Regions from separate parts of the Pedobacter sp. G11 genome, predicted to be linked through region 1. Evidence: riboswitches for the same ligand, from Rfam matches in the RefSeq annotation. Region 1 holds a riboswitch; each other region holds the start of a gene.
The links. A riboswitch is a leader RNA that binds a small molecule or an ion and turns the genes downstream of it on or off. The one in region 1 is predicted to bind S-adenosylmethionine.
Positions count from the first base shown of each region.

Region 2: linked by a shared signal. The riboswitch ahead of EA772_RS16430 (SusC/RagA family TonB-linked outer membrane protein) and the one ahead of EA772_RS17745 (O-acetylhomoserine aminocarboxypropyltransferase/cysteine synthase family protein) in region 1 are both predicted to bind S-adenosylmethionine.
Region 3: linked by a shared signal. The riboswitch ahead of metH (methionine synthase) and the one ahead of EA772_RS17745 (O-acetylhomoserine aminocarboxypropyltransferase/cysteine synthase family protein) in region 1 are both predicted to bind S-adenosylmethionine.

Region 1 covers NZ_CP034190.1:4,111,691-4,114,978, forward strand. The annotation lists gene metX (homoserine O-acetyltransferase) at 1-314, opposite strand, end outside; gene EA772_RS17745 (O-acetylhomoserine aminocarboxypropyltransferase/cysteine synthase family protein) at 350-1,681, opposite strand; SAM riboswitch class I at 1,972-2,082, opposite strand; gene EA772_RS17750 (PLP-dependent aspartate aminotransferase family protein) at 2,562-3,288, opposite strand, start outside.
Region 2 covers NZ_CP034190.1:3,807,208-3,810,495, reverse strand. The annotation lists gene EA772_RS16430 (SusC/RagA family TonB-linked outer membrane protein) at 1-1,114, opposite strand, end outside; SAM riboswitch class I at 1,451-1,554, opposite strand; gene EA772_RS16425 (peroxiredoxin) at 1,646-2,950, shown strand; gene EA772_RS16420 (outer membrane beta-barrel protein) at 3,277-3,288, shown strand, end outside.
Region 3 covers NZ_CP034190.1:828,812-832,099, forward strand. The annotation lists gene metH (methionine synthase) at 1-1,599, opposite strand, end outside; SAM riboswitch class I at 1,770-1,873, opposite strand; gene EA772_RS03570 (Bax inhibitor-1/YccA family protein) at 2,025-2,768, opposite strand; gene EA772_RS03575 (hypothetical protein) at 2,809-3,288, opposite strand, start outside.

The sequences.
Region 1 (3,288 bases):
AATGACAGAAAATATGGCTGACCCGTAACCGGATTTTTACTTAAAGGATTTGTTGTTCCGTAATTTGAACCTAAAACATTTGCACAAATAACGTAATGCTCCTGAGGGTTGAATAATGCATTTGGCCCAAACAAACCTTCCCACCATTCAAAAACATCGGCATTTGCAGTTAAAGCATGGCAAACCCAAACTACATTATCTTTATTAGCATTTAACTTACCAAAGGTTTGATAAGCAATTTGCAGGTTGCGAATTTTTTTTCCGTTTTCTAATTTAAATTGTTTGGGATAACTATATGTTGAAGCTGTGCTCATTATAAAATCGTATTGTCGTAACTAAAATCTGGCTTTTAAGCTTGTAAACTTTCTGCAGTTGCGTGAGTTCCGATAGCAGAAAATGCCTGCTCAAAATCTGCTTTAATATCATCGATATGCTCAATGCCAACCGATACCCGCAATGCATTTGGTTTTACGCCTGCCGCCAATTGTTCGGCTTCGCTCAGCTGCTGGTGCGTAGTGGCCGATGGCTGAATAATCAGCGTTTTGGCGTCGCCAACATTTGCCAGGTGAGTAACCAGTTTTAAATGATCGATAACTTGTGTAGCATTTTCTTTCGTACCGTTTAACTCAAAAGATAAAACACCACCGAAACCGTTGCTTAAATATTTTTTTGCCAGGTTATTGTATTTACTGCTCGCCAGGCCTGGGTAATGCACTTCTTTAACCAATGGATGATTTTCTAACCATGTCGCCAATTCCAAAGCATTGTCTACATGACGTTGCACCCGAAGTGATAATGTTTCTAAGCCTTGTAATAATAGAAATGAATTAAAGGGCGAAAGGGCAGGACCCAAATCTCTTAAACCTTCTACACGGGCCCGAATAATAAATTGTATGTTACCAAATGGTCCGCCAATACCAAAAACATCATTAAAAATCAATCCGTGATAACCTTCAGATGGTTCGCTAAACTGCGGAAATTTCCCGTTGCCCCAGTTATAGTTACCACCATCAACAATTACACCGCCAATGCTGGTACCATGGCCGCCAATCCACTTTGTGGCCGATTCTACTACAATGTTGGCACCATGCTCAAGTGGCTTAAATAAATATCCACCGGCACCGAAAGTATTATCAACAATAAATGGGATATCGTATTTCTTGGCAATTGCAGCGATTTTTTCAAAATCAGGAATGCTAAAAGCAGGGTTACCAATCGTTTCTAAATAGATGGCTTTGGTTTTGTCTGTAATTTTTTGCTCAAATTCTTCTGGCACATCAGGATTTGCAAAATCAACATGAATGCCTAAACGTTTAAAGGCTACTTTAAACTGGTTGTAAGTTCCGCCATAAATATGGGTTGATGAAACAATACTGTCGCCGGCCTCAAGAATGTTATGCAATGCGATGAACTGTGCCGCCTGACCTGATGCCGTGGCTAACGCTGCAACGCCACCTTCCAATGCTGCGATTCTTTTCTCAAAAACATCGGTCGTTGGATTCATTAGCCGGGTATAAATATTACCGAATTCTTTTAATGCAAATAAATTTGCACCATGCTCTGCACTATTAAAACCATAAGATGTAGTTTGGTAAATCGGCACAGCCCTTGAACCTGTTGTTGGATCAATTTCCTGGCCAGCATGTAATTGCAAAGTTTCAAATTTATATGATGTTGACATTTTCTAATGTGATTAATGGTGTGAATATTTAAATGCTTGGGTGATCAAAATCGGATAATAAAACCATAATATTTTGATCGTCTGATTAATGGCGTATCCTGATCGATCAGGACCTTCCAATTTGAAAAGGCAACAAAAGAGGAAGATTTTTAAATTATTGTATGCAACAGCACATACAAGTAATCGCCTGCATATCACAACAAATCAATGAAATAGAAGAAGTTTCTATCTTTTTGAAGATTGAGTTAGGCTCGCTTTGCGATGGAAAATTTAACGTATTCATCAGTTATAATTTATATCTCCAGATAACACCATGTCATCCGGTCAGGAATTGGCACCTTCTCTCTCTGAGGGTTGCCAGTGGGTCGCGGAGCCTGTCTCTCGCCACTTCTTTATAAATCAATCCGATTAAGATTGACTTTTATTTAGTGAATTACCAAATAATATTTCAAATGTCTGAATTAAATTTCAAACAACAAAATTAAATTTTGATTTTTTGCTTTAGAATGGTAAGCTAGTAATGAAATTTCCATCGTAAGTATGAAAAGTTTATAGTAAACCCAATGCAATTGCCATTTTTTTTGGGAAGCATTTTAATAATTTAAAACTAGTACAACCTATTCGAATCTATTAAAAGAAAGCGGAAAGGAATCGAAATGATATTACGAATTTGTACTGCTTGTACGCTGAATAGGCTTGAATATGAGCGGGATTGTAACTTGGGAATTCTCAGTCTCGCTTTTTGCTATAGCCCCGATGAAAAATCGGGAACTATCGCTGTAATCGGGTTAAAAAACAAAGATTGTTTTGTTATAACCTTCATTGTAAGATTGCTTCCTGCCTCGCACTGGTGTGTCTATTGGGAAAAACTTTTTACCATTTACTTAAGTGCCTGTTCTAAGTCAGCAATAATATCATCAACATGCTCCAAGCCGACAGAAATCCTCAGCAAGTTTTTAGGTGTCTTACTATCAGGTCCTTCAACCGAATAACGGTGCTCAATTAAACTTTCTACACCGCCTAAACTGGTTGCCTGGGCAAATAATTTGACGCTATTTACCACTCTGCTGGTCTCCTCCACATCACCTTTAACCAGGAAAGACATCATTCCACCGAAATCTTTCATTTGCTTTTTAGCAATTTCGTGTTGCGGGTGTGTTGCTAATCCAGGAAAAAAAACGGCCTCAACTTTCGGATGATTAACTAAATACTGGGCAACTAATTTCCCATTTTCGCAATGGCCCTTCATGCGGTAAGCCAGGGTTTTTATACTTCTGCAAAGTAAATAACAATCGAACGGTGATGGAACCGCTCCACCTGTTTGTTGAATATTTTTAACTCTTTCCCAAAGTTCATCCTTTTTAGCGGTCACTAAAATGCCACCAAGAACATCACTATGACCACCCAAATATTTTGTACTGCTGTGCATCACTATATCAGCACCAAGCAAGATCGGGTTTTGTAAAATAGGAGAGGCAAAGGTGCTATCGCAAGCAAATGTAATATTGTTTTGTTTCGCTATTTTCCCAATTTCTTCAATATCGGTAACCTTTAGTAAAGGGTTTGATGGTGTTTCAATCCAGATTAATTGAGTGTTTGGTTTTATA
Region 2 (3,288 bases), 300 kb from region 1:
TGTCTTGCCCAGAATTTGGCACTACCCCAACCTGTTTTAGATTATTATAAGATAAGCGATAATCGAATTTCTCTCCGGCATCTTCAACAGCAATACCATTCGAAAGCGAATAACCGGTTTCAAAAAAATCACGCACATTATCAGGATTGGCTACAAATGGAACAGCCACCCCTTTAGAAAAAAACTGAGGAATCAATCTGCCATCCATTCTCGGGCCCCAGCTTTCATCCACGCCATCATTTGTACCAGCACCTTTACCGTCTACATAGCTGAATTTACCTTCAGATCCCTGACCAAAAACATCCTGATATTTCGGGAGGGTAAGTAAACTTTCAATAACCCCGTTAGAATTAAAAGTAACCCCTAAGCCCTTTTTTGATTTTCCCGATTTGGTTTTAATAATAATAACTCCAGCCGCCGCTCTCGATCCATACAATGCAGCAGCATTTGGTCCTTTAAGCACACTGATCGATTCGATATCATTTGGATTGATATCCGAAATGGTGTTTGCATAATCTCTTGCGCCAGCTGAATTGAGTTGTGAGTTATCCACAGGAATCCCATCCACTACAAAAAGCGGCTGGTTATTTCCTGAAATGGAAGTTTCACCACGAATAACCACCCGGGAAGACCCCATATCGCCCTGGCTATTGGTTACGCGAACACCGGCAACTTTTCCTGCCAGTGCATTTACCAGATTGCTTTCCCTGGCTTCTGTCAAGCTCTCCCCCTTGAGCTCCTGAACCGCATAACCCAGAGATTTCTTTTGTCGGGATATGCCTAATGCGGTAACGACTACCTCATCTAATGCATTATCGCCGTCATTTAAAACCACATCCAGCACTTTATTATTTTCTGATACCTCTACCTCTTTCGTGGCAAAGCCGATATAGGAAAATACCAACGTGCTTTTGCCCGCAACAGTAATGGAAAAATTTCCTGTTCCGTTACTCGTTACCGCTTGTTTAGTACCTTTTACAAAAATAGATACGCCAGGCAGCGTTTCTCCTGATGAACTTTTTACCGTGCCCGAAATTGCAAGATTTTGTGCTCGAACGAATGGTGAAAGCAATAGCAAAAATAGTATTGCTGGTAGCTTAATTTTTTTAAACATAATAGGTTAAATTGATGATTAGTTAAAACTGATGTGAAAAATTTAGGCAAAGCAATTCCACCCCGCTTTTAGCGATTTTTTTAAACACCTTGATATTGATAATTTTAGTTGGAGATGGTATATGATGAATTTAATTCAAACACATACCCTTACACATTCGGCCTCGCCAATACATGTTAAAATTGTTGAACTGGGTAAATTTTTGCTCGTTAGTCTTTTTCATTTATTTTTTCTGATAGATCAATACTTATCAATTGTGGAAAATCAGCCTACAAAAAAAGCACTCCTGTAAATCAGGAGTGCTCTCATATATGATTAATGATTTGGCCTTCAACTGACTTAACTACCCCAAACAACTCTGGGATGGAATTAGCACCATACCCTGAGGGCTGGTTGCTAAGGTTTCACAGGGCCATTCCCTCCACCTTTCTTGATAAGTATTTTAAAATAACTGGCGCAAAGATAATATAAAAATCATAATGTCTACAAATTCTATAGATTTTATTGAAATATTTTTTCTTAGCCAAAATCATGTCTACATTTGCTTTCTCAATTGAACATCATCCCATGAAAATAAAATATATTGCAATACTAATAGCCGGATTGTTAACCCAAAAAGTTGCCGCCCAAACAAAGATTAAAACATACACAAAAAACCTAAAGCTCCAAAACACCTTTCAGGCGAGTGGAATTTGGAGAGGTGTTTTTAACCTAAAGCCTGGCGTTGAGGTTCCTTTCAATTTTGAAATCAAAAATAAAAACGGGCAACCCTACCTCAGTTTTTTAAATGCCGATGAAAGCTTCGACGGCGGATTTGTAAAACAGAAAAATGATTCATTATGGATTAACCTCGATCAGTTCGACAATGTGCTGGCGTTTAAAATCCAGAAGGATTCGCTTGTGGGTGTATTGAAAAAACAAGATGGATCTGGCAAAGCACTTCCGCTATCAGCCAGCAAAGCGAATCAATATCGTTTCAAAACAAATGATCAAACACCTGATGCGGATTTTTCCGGAAAGTATGACATTGTATTTAAATCACAAGATGGCAAAAATGAAAATGCGGTCGGACTTTTCAAACAGGTAGGAAATAAAATTACAGGTACATTTCTCCGCATCACCGGCGATTCCCGCTATCTTGAAGGCAGTGTAGATGGAAATCAATTTTACCTTTCGGGTTTTATAGGTTCCAGCCCATCTTACTATAAGGGTACATTCTCAAAAGATGGAATAATTCAGGGAGAAGCAGTTAGTGCAAGAGGAAATACGCCATTCACCGGAAAACAAAACGAGAATGCGGCCCTCCCCGATGCTACCAAATTAACCTTTTTGAAAGAGGGCTATAAAACGCTGAACTTCTCTCTCCCCGATGTAGATGGCAAGAAAATTTCATTAACGGATGATAAATTTAAGAACAAGGTCGTGATATTAACCATTACCGGCACCTGGTGCCCTAATTGTGTGGATGAGGCATCATTCATTTCGCCTTGGTATAAGGAAAACCGTAACCGTGGCGTAGAGGTTGTTGGTATCCACTACGAGCGCCAGCTTGATTCAGCTTATGTAAAAAAGGCATTAGGCAGATTTCGTGATAAGTTCGACATTCAATATGACCAGGTAATTGCAGGTAAACCTGATAAAAAGCAAGTTGCCGAGTCACTTCCGGGTCTGAATAATTTCTTATCCTTCCCAACGATGATCATCATCAATAAAAAAGGCGAGGTTGCGCAAATCCATACCGGTTACAGCGGACCCGCAACAGGAAAATATTACACTGATTTTGTAAGCGCATTCAATGCGGAAATTGATGGATTGCTGAAACAAACCAATCTGTAGCGCAGTGCTATTTCCTCTTTAATATCTCAACCCTAACTATTTTGCAATATCATCCTGTTCGTATATTGGTCGATCGGGATGATCTTCTTTGTTCTGCGGCCACGAAATAACACCTGTTTGTTAACTGATCTTTTCGGCTGTAGCTAATTTTATTCTTGTAACAAATATTTTTCATTGCAATTTCCTACCTGAGAAGCAGTCTTCAATATTTTATTTATCTTGGTAAATCGTTTTAACATCGCTCAACATCGGGTATCTAATTGGAAATGTTGTTGAGCTGTTAACATTTAACTAAACAAACCCCTTAACCTCTCATCAACATCTAAATGCTCAAATCA
Region 3 (3,288 bases), 1.8 Mb from region 1:
ATAGTTATTATGTTCTTCTAAACCTGTTGCAACTGTTAAGATATTTGGATCGAAAATGATATCCTCAGGAGGAAAACCGATTTCATGTACCAGAATATCGTAACTTCTTTTGCAAATTTCTTTTCTACGCTCGTAATTATCGGCCTGGCCTTGTTCATCAAAAGCCATAACCACAACTGCAGCGCCATATTGCATAATTTTACGGGCGCTTTCGCGGAATTTTTCTTCTCCTTCTTTAAGCGAAATTGAATTTACAATTCCCTTGCCCTGTAAACATTTTAAACCATTTTCAATAACCGACCATTTCGATGAATCGACCATGATCGGCAACTTGGCAATATCCGGTTCGGAAGCAATAAGGTTTAAGAATTTGGTCATGGCAGCTTCTGAATCAAGCATACCTTCATCCATATTCACATCGATAACCTGTGCCCCACCTTCTACCTGTTGCAAAGCAACGGCCAAAGCGGCTTCGTAATCGCCGCCCAATATTAATTTAGAAAACTTTGGAGAACCTGTAATATTCGTTCTTTCTCCAACATTTACAAATATGCTATCTGGTTTTATCGTAACTGGCTCTAAACCACTTAAACGCATAAAAGGTTCGATAACAGGCAATTTTCTGGGAGATGCTTTTTTAGCGTTTTTAGCAATACAACCAATGTGATCTGGCGTAGTTCCACAACAACCGCCAACAATATTTACAAATCCGGATTGAATAAAATCATCTACCAAATGTGCTGTTTCATGCGGTTGCTCATCATAAGCACCAAACTCATTTGGCAAACCCGCATTTGGATAGGCTGAAACGTAACAACCAGCTTTATTCGCCAGTTCTTCAATGTGCGGACGCATTTCTTTTGCTCCCAAAGCGCAGTTAAAACCAATGCTTAAAGGCTTGGCATGCATCACGGAGTTTAAAAAAGCTTCAGCAGTTTGTCCGGACAAAGTTCTTCCAGAAGCATCGGTAATGGTTCCTGAAATCATGATTTCCAGTTTACGCCCAATAACTTCTTCGTATTTTTTTATCGCTACAATGGCCACCTTAGCATTTAGCGTATCAAAAATAGTTTCAATTAAAAGAACATCCGAACCACCATCTACCAAGCCGCGAACTTGCTCATAATAGGCAGATTCCAGTTCATCAAAATAAACCGCCCTAAAACCTGGGTCGTTTACATTTGGAGACATGGAGAGCGTACGGTTGGTTGGGCCAATTGCACCTGCTACGAAACATTTACGATCAGGATTAGCGGCCATAAATTCATTAGCAGCCTCTTTGGCCACACGGGCACCTTCATAACTCATTTCATACGAAAGATCTTCCATCTGGTAGTCAGCCATCGAGATTCTTTGTGTACTGAAAGTGTTGGTTTCTATAATATCGGCACCTGCCGTTAAATATTCAAGATGTATGGCTTTAATAATATCAGGCCGTGTAATGTTAAGCAAGTCATTATTGCCTTTTACATCACAAGGATGATTTTTAAATCTTTCCCCTCTAAAATCTTCTTCGGTTAAAGTATAACGCTGAATCATGGTACCCATCGCACCATCGATTACTAAAATACGTTTTTCTAATTCTTCTCTTATACCCATTTGTTGTTTCTAGTAGCAAGTAGTTAGTATCGAGTATAAAGATTCTTAACATCGACCCAACTGCAGGTAATGGGCAAAAAACATCAGACTACCATGTCATGATATTTGATACTTAATACCTGATACTTAAAAAGGCTTATCTTAAAAGTTGGCGTGTAAATTACCACTAAAACTTATCTGCTCTCGCCACTGCTGAGATTAGAATGTAGCACCTTGTTGGCACAGGTTGCTAAGACTTCGTTGGGTCTAATCCCTCCGTCTTTCTTAATAAGCATACAAAAATGCAACAAAGCAACATCAATTCCAAAAATTATCAGCCCGTAGCCAAATAAAATTACAAAGGCCATGCAAAACTGCACGGCCTTAAGAATATTGTTTTGTATTGAATTAAAAATTGTAATCTGATGGATCAGATTTTTACCAGATTATTTTCTGCTTCCGAAGATACGTAGTAGGAAAAGGAAGATATTGATAAAATCTAAATAAAGATTTAAAGCAGCCATGATAGCCAACTTTTTGGTATCAGCTGATGGAATTGCTTCGCCACTTTCTTCTAAACCTTGACCAATTCTTTTGATTTTTTGAACATCATAAGCGGTTAAAGCAGTGAAAACGGCAATACCAATGAAAGCCATTACCAAACTAAATTGTTCACTTTTGATAAACATGTTAGCAATACTTGCAATGAATAATCCGGCAACACCTACCATTAAAATCGGCCCGAATTTACTTAAGTCAATGTTAGTGGTATAACCCATTACGGCCATAATACCAAAAATACCAGCTGCTGCTGCAAAACAGGTTATAATTGACGTACCAGTATAAATTAGTAAGATAAAACTTAAGCTTACGCCAAGCAGAACTGAAAAAAGTGCAAAAACACCCAGCAATGCAGCATAAGACAATCTTGAAAAACCAGCGCCCATAACCAATACTAAACCAAGTGGAGCAAACATGGCTACATAACCTAAACCTGTTCTTTGACCAGTTTCGAAGTTGATTAATGCCCTAAGTGCCGATTCAGTATTTGAAATATAAAAGGCCGATAAGGTAGATAATGTTAAAGCCACAAACATCCACAAAAAGACGTTCGCAAAAAATTTCTTCGACACAGAACTTTCCTGTACGAAAACACTATTGGTTTGATAATTATAATTTTGTTGTTCCATTTTTTAATTTGTGTATTTAAATGATTTTAAAAATAACAATTTAGTTCAATCTTTTTGTCAGCAGTTCTTCAACTTTCTTAAAGAACTGTAAGGGTTTTAAGGTTCGCCAGGGTAAATTATCAAATGCGCCACCAAAATTGATATAGTAATCAATATTATTATCCCTGAACTCAGCAATTACATGTTCCTGAAAGTTAACGCCCACGATCCAGCCATCTTCAACTTCCTGAAACCATTCCTCATAGTAGCTATCATCAGAAGCATGAAAATTCAATACATTTTCTCCAATCAGAATAAATTTATTAATGCCCTCGTCCATCATCAGCTCCAGAATATCACGTTTCAACAACATGATATCATTATTGATCGCATCGTTCCACTCCCCTATGAACTCAATTATTGCATAACTTCGATCGTAATCTGCATATAACACTTTCATGTAAAGCGTATTCGATCCAAATTCATCCCATTGGGGATGTAGCAAAAAATTGTAGATCTGCTTATCGAAATAAATTTCTGA